2 linked regions of the Parashewanella spongiae genome follow. The protein of the gene in region 1 interacts with the protein of each later gene in a pairwise test. Links are inferred from orthologs where the notes say so. Each region holds a gene or a part of one and is shown in the gene's direction. Other genes may lie near its edges. The genes, in order: secB and E2I05_RS00725.

The links.
Region 2: the proteins of secB (region 1) and E2I05_RS00725 interact in binary tests that used the Escherichia coli proteins (3 or more experiments, as listed by UniProt). The link is inferred for Parashewanella spongiae from one-to-one orthologs.

What each region holds. Positions count from the first base shown.
Region 1 is NZ_CP037952.1:5,270,969-5,274,115, reverse strand. What follows is about bases 123-2,939. They hold secB (protein-export chaperone SecB), read left to right. Parts: upstream 123-1,189; coding sequence 1,190-1,690; downstream 1,691-2,939. Other genes in these bases: E2I05_RS20860 (hypothetical protein), read right to left, coding at 2,757-2,939; gpsA (NAD(P)H-dependent glycerol-3-phosphate dehydrogenase), read left to right, coding at 1,694-2,707; E2I05_RS20875 (rhodanese-like domain-containing protein), read left to right, coding at 457-891. In the rest of the region: more of E2I05_RS20860, read right to left, coding at 2,940-3,147. UniProt on the Escherichia coli protein: One of the proteins required for the normal export of some preproteins out of the cell cytoplasm. It is a molecular chaperone that binds to a subset of precursor proteins, maintaining them in a translocation-competent state.
Region 2 is NZ_CP037952.1:179,147-182,464, forward strand. Bases 99-3,086 are described here. They hold E2I05_RS00725 (response regulator), read left to right. Parts: upstream 99-1,243; coding sequence 1,244-1,930; downstream 1,931-3,086. Other genes in these bases: fieF (cation efflux pump FieF), read right to left, coding at 99-426; E2I05_RS00720 (Spy/CpxP family protein refolding chaperone), read right to left, coding at 595-1,086; E2I05_RS00730 (ATP-binding protein), read left to right, coding at 1,972-3,086. In the rest of the region: more of fieF, read right to left, coding at 1-98; more of E2I05_RS00730, read left to right, coding at 3,087-3,318. UniProt on the Escherichia coli protein: Response regulator member of the two-component regulatory system CpxA/CpxR which responds to envelope stress response by activating expression of downstream genes including cpxP, degP, dsbA and ppiA.

The sequences.
Region 1 (3,147 bases):
AGCAAGTAGTTATTCTACTTGCAAAAGTTACAACGCAGATAGCAGTCATTTTAGCAAGCTTGTGAGCGTAGAGCATTTCACTCATTGGATGAAAAACATGATAATAAAATCATCGTATTGCTCAAACAGTTACTCGTATACTCAGCGTTCAACTGATTTTTTTAGGTTCAACGCAATTCGTGCTTTTGTCGGGATAATTCAAATGCTTGTAACGCAGTAATGGAACCCTTTAGCCTTGCCCTTTGGGAGCTTGTATGTGCTCAAATTACTTCTCAAAATTGTCTTGACGTAGAACAATTATGTCTTCATCAATTTCGATTGCACTTTGAGCACATACATAGCTCTGAGTTGAGCATTTAATTACTGTAATCGGTATTACTCAAATCTCAGTGAACTATCAGCCAACTATCGGTATACTCTCAATTATATTTTTAAATTGAATAGTGAAATTTCCGGATGCAACAATATATTGAGTTTTTTCAAGCTAACCCCATTTTGTGCTTAGCCTGGGTGGGTTTGTTTTTTGGAGTGATCTTCTCAATGATCAAAACGGCGACCCTAAAGTATAAAAATGTTAACGCTCAAGAACTAACAACATTGATCAATCGTGAAGATGCCAAAGTCATTGATGTGCGTTCGAAGGATGAATTCCGAAAAGGTCATATTGTCGATGCGCTGAATGTCCCATTATCCGAAATTAAAAATAATCAGGCACCAGCCCTTGAAAAGCTTAAAAGCAGTCCCATTATATTAGTATGTAAGGCTGGCATGACCTCGTCTCAAGCTGCTCAGCTTTTAGTTACGCAAGGTTTTGAAAATGTGCATAACTTGAAAGGTGGTATGGGTGAGTGGCAGGCAGCAAACATGCCTGTTTCGAAAAGCAAAAGATAAGGAAATGTCAGTTAGTTTTTCACAATGTGCAAACCCAATGTTTTGAAGCGTTTTTCATTCAAAGGTTGACGTGAGCGTCAAAGTGTCATAAAAAACTGGCAAGCTGATCCTGCGGTCGATAATGGTTTACCGTCTAAATTTTGACAAAAAGCCTTGTATGACTGATTAGATCTAACCCGATGTAGTCGGGAAAATAACCCGGGATGGTACTGAGATCTATACAGGTCGAGTAACACAAGCCCTGAATGATGGCTTTCAAAGAAAAGTCGAATAACAACACTTTGATAGGTAAAAGAATATGGCTGAAGAAGCAACGAACGAACAACAAGCTCCACAATTCAATATCCAACGTGTTTTTACGAAAGACTTGTCTTTCGAAACACCAAATAGCCCAGCAATTTTCCAAAAAGAATGGAATCCAGAAGTAAAGCTTGATCTTGATACAAAGAGCAACAAACTTGCTGATGATGTGTACGAAGTTATCCTTTCTTTAACGGTTACCGCTAAAGTTGGTGAAGAAACTGCTTTCCTTTGTGAAGTGCAACAAGCAGGTATCTTCTCGATTGCCGGTTTAACTGAACCACAATTGGCTCATTCTTTAGGTGCATACTGCCCAAATATCTTGTTCCCATATGCACGTGAAACGGTTGGTAGCTTAGTAGGTCGTGGTACATTCCCACAACTTAACCTTGCTCCAGTTAACTTTGATGCGCTATTTGCTCAGTATGTACAAAAGCGTCAAGAAGAAGCACAAGCCGCTGGTCAAGTTGAAGATAAAGCAGAAGAAACTCCTGCATAATTCATGACTAATCACGCTGATATAACGGTATTAGGGGCGGGCTCTTACGGCACCGCCCTTGCCATTTCTTTAGCCCGTGGTGGTCATCAGACTATGTTGTGGGGCCACAATGCTGCACATATGGGGCGTTTAGTACAACAGCGTAGTAACGATCAATTTTTACCGGGCATCGAATTTCCTGACTCTTTGCAAATCGAAGCGGACTTAGCTTTAGCTCTTGCAGCCAGTCGTAATGTATTGGTTGTAGTACCAAGTCACGTATTTGGTTCTGTGCTTGGGCAAATTAAACCACTACTGCGACATGATGCGCGTGTGGTTTGGGCTACCAAAGGGTTAGAGCCAGAAACGGGTCGTTTGCTTAAAGATGTCGCCAGAGAGCAATTGGGCGAAGATATTCCATTAGCGGTATTATCTGGTCCTACGTTTGCTAAAGAACTCGCCGCGGGGATGCCAACGGCAATTTCTGTGGCTGGCACTTGCGATGAATTCACCAACGAATTAGTCGAGCTATTGCATTGCCCATCACGCTTACGTGTATATGCAAATCCTGATTTTATTGGCTTGCAATTGGGCGGGGCAGTAAAAAATGTAATTGCGATTGGCGCAGGCATGTCTGACGGTATTGGCTTTGGTGCTAATGCACGTACCGCATTAATCACCCGCGGCTTGGTTGAACTCACTCGTTTAGGCGAAGCGGTAGGTGCGCAATCTAACACCTTTATGGGAATGGCTGGGCTTGGCGATTTAGTTCTGACCTGTACAGACAACCAATCCCGTAATCGACGTTTTGGTTTAGCCATAGGTCAAGGTAAGGATATCACAGGTGCGCAAACCGAAATCGGTCAAGTGGTTGAAGGATATCGCAATACCAAAGAAGTTTTTACTTTAGCTAAGCGTTTAGGTGTGGAAATGCCCATAACCGAGCAACTTTACCAAGTGCTCTACCAAGGTAAAGATGCAAAAGCGGTAGCAAAAGAATTACTCGGACGCGATCGCAAAAGCGAATCTTTACTGTAGTATTGGTGCAAAATATTCATGAGAAAGGTGCTGAAATAGCGCCTTTTTTTTAGCTGTTTTCAAGCGTTTGTGACTTTCTGTTGTGCTCTATTATTCCTGTAACGCACCTTGTTATTCCTCGGATCAGCGATATTAATACAAGATTGCTATTTCTCGTACCCAGCATAAGCTCATCTTGGGCGGTAAAGCTTGCTGGGAAGCGGAAATTATAGCTGCTTTGTTCAGGATATAATTCTAAAGAAATATGGTCGTTTTCTAGATGTGAGGCATAAGCATCATGATTTTGATAGTTTTCAGGTTTAGTTTGCGTAGGATTTGTTAATAGCTCTTCTTCGTGAGGTTGTTTGGCTGTCCAGTATAATATTTCTTGAGCCGTGCGAGTTAACCAATTTTGAAGCTCCTCATTATTTACATTCATAATTTTTTGTAGAGATGGTGCA
Region 2 (3,318 bases), 5.1 Mb from region 1 along the record:
TTCAAGCACTTTACGTTGCAGTATTACCAACGCAAAAGTCAAAATAATCGCAAAGACACTGACTGAAATACCAATGCTGGTATTGGTAATGGGGACGGGGCCGATAAGCCGCTCACTACCATAAAAAAGCAGTAGTACAGCGGTACCAAGAATAAAAGCCGATTGCGCTAATGCCGCAAGCGATTCAGCTTTACCGTGGCCAAACTTGTGCTCGTCGTCAGCAGGGGTGATGGCATATCTTATTGCAATGAAATTAATGATTGACGTTGCGCCATCAGCAAATGAGTCCGCCAACGAGGCCAGCATGCTGGCTGAGCCTGAATACAACCACGCTAAGGCCTTAACGATGATAAGTACGATGGCTACAGACACTGAAGCTCGGCTTGCCAGTTTTACCCAAAAATCATAAGAATTTGCTTGCATCATAACGAATCGAATAAACCAAGATTTTTATCGATTATAGGATAAATTGAATAAAGTTTTATTGCAGTAGCGCAAAGTTACAGGGATGAGTCGAAGCCGCAAAATTAATCGTACAATTTAAACGGCTCGCTCTTACGGTGAATACTGGACATCGAAGCGTGAGTCGCTGAATCAATGTTGTCTTCTTTTGTGTCTGCGTTGCTTCATTTCATCGGCTTGCTGTTTTTGCTCTGGTGTCAGCAATTGGTATAAGTCATGTTGTAGTTTCAATTTATTCAGAGCATGTTGCTGGCGTTGCTCTGAGCGCTGGGCGATCAACGCATTGGCACTTTGTTCATCAAAACTATCTGCTTTAATGAGTGCCTGAATTTGTTGAGCATAATTTTTGCGGTCTTCAATGGATGCTTTTATGGTACGAGTATTTTGTTTATGAGCTTTTACTAGGGCTTTAGCTTGTTGCTTTTGTTCGTCAGTCAGGTCAAGTTTGCGCAGTATTTTCATCATGTGAATACCACCATGATGATGTGTACGGTGAATTTTTTCACTTTTTTGTACTTTCATTTGCGGGGCGCTGTCTTGATGAGCAATAACAGAAGGTACGATGGCGACTGAGCCAATGACTAAGGTTAATGCGGCCACTTGGCACTTGGTAAGTATTTTCATCTGTCACTCCTAAAAATAAATAAAATGATTGGGACAAATGAAGTCTACGCTTTTGAATGTAAGTTTGGTTTGGCTTTAGGTAAAGCTGTGTAAAGATGTGTGATAGTGGTTTATGAGACTTGGTAAACTGAATAAAACCGAAAGCTTAGGAAACTCAATGCATCAAATATTGTTGATTGATGATGATCTTGGTCTGGCCGAATTATTGGGACAGTTACTGGAGCTTGAAGGATTTGAACTGACTTTAGCTCACGACGGTAAATCTGGATTAACGCTTGCCTTGTCGCAACACTTCGATCTTATTTTACTGGATGTGATGTTGCCAGAATTGAATGGCTTTGAAGTATTAAAAGCGCTGCGGAAGCAAAAACAAACACCGGTATTAATGTTAACGGCACGTGGCGAAGACATCGATAGAGTAGTCGGACTTGAGATCGGCGCCGACGATTATTTGCCCAAGCCATTTAATGATCGAGAGTTGGTGGCACGAATTAAAGCCATTTTACGCCGTAGTCAGCTGACCGAGTCGGGCACTCAATCAAGTAAAATTCTTGAGTATGGTGATTTAACTCTGGATGTTGGGCGTCAAGAAGCTTATTGCGGAAAAGCACAGCTGTTACTTACTGGCAGTGAATTTGCTTTACTGCATGCGATTGCTGATAGCTGCGGCGAAATGGTCAGTAAAGAAACCTTAAGTTTAACTGTACTAGGTAAAAAGTTGATGCCGTTTGATCGTAGTTTAGATATGCATTTATCCAATTTACGCCGGAAATTAACACCTCGGAAAGATGGGCGCCCAAGGGTAAAAACCATACGTGGAAAAGGTTATATTTGGCTGCCTTAAGCAATTAAGAGAGTATTTAGCGACAACTTTAGGATAATACAATGGCAAATCGCTTATTCATTAAATTGTTGCTCGGTTTTTGGTTATGCAGTTCATTAACATTGGGACTCGTGGCCGCCTTGCCTTTGTTGCAGCAACATCATGATCGCGCTCCTTTGCCACCTAACCTGCACCAATTATTGCTCAAAATCAGTCATAAATTGCAGCAAAATCCAGAGTTGCTGACCGCAAGTCGTTTAAGGCATTGGAAACATTATCGCCAATATAAAGGCCGAAAATTACGGCTTTATTTGGTCGATGAAAACGGTAAATTTGTGACTAAAATGCGTCGTAGTCGTTCCTTGCGCCGATTTATGCTGATGGCTGAAGAAGCGCAGCGACCTATCCGGCATCAATTTAAAACCGAATTATTTTTCGGTCCTTATCGATTTAAAGTGAATGACGTAGAATATGCGTTATACGGTCAACTTCCTATCAGTCATCCTAAACCTTGGTTCTTGTTTTTTGTGGATAACAAACTGCTAACATTAGGGTTGGGAATATTCTTTTCTGGTTTACTTTGTAGCTTGTTGGCGTGGTATTTAGGCAAACCGTTAAAGCAGCTTAAAACCAGTGCTAATAAATTAGCTGCAGGGGATTTTGGTAGTCGAGTGGACGAATCTACCGTTAAGCGTACGGACGAAATGGGGCAATTGGCAAAAGCATTTAATAGTATGGCAGATTCGGTCGAAAGTATGATGCATCAACAGCAACGGCTCATCAGTGATATTTCACATGAATTACGTACTCCATTAACGCGCTTGCAGCTTGCATTAGCCATTGCACACAAGAAAGGTCAGCAAAGTAGTGAGACCGAACGAATTGGTTATGAATCTGAGCAGTTAGAGCAACTCATTGCAGAACTTTTAGTGTTGTCAAAAACCAGCATGGATCAAACCGAAAAAAAACAATCACTCAATTTGTCAGACTGCTTGTTATCATTGCTTGATGATGCTGAGTTTGAAGCTTGTGAACAAGATAAACAATTACATGTGCAGATGAACGATGAGATTGAGATAGCGCTGTACCCCATACTGTTTTGTCGTAGCGTTGAAAATATCTTACGTAATGCGATCCGCTACGCTGAGAAACACATCAATTTCACAGTAACCACAAAGGAGCAGTCGATATTGATTGGTATTCGAGATGATGGTCCAGGATTACCAGAGTCTGAGTTAGCGGCTATTTTTACGCCTTTTTACCGTCCTGATAGTGCGCGCGATAGAAACTCAGGAGGTTGGGGGCTAGGGTTAGCGATTGCCAAAGAAGCCATCGCTCATCATCGAGGAATCGTTTGGGCTGAAATGGTTTCGCCTACGGGATTACAAGTGAAGATTGAATTACCGCTA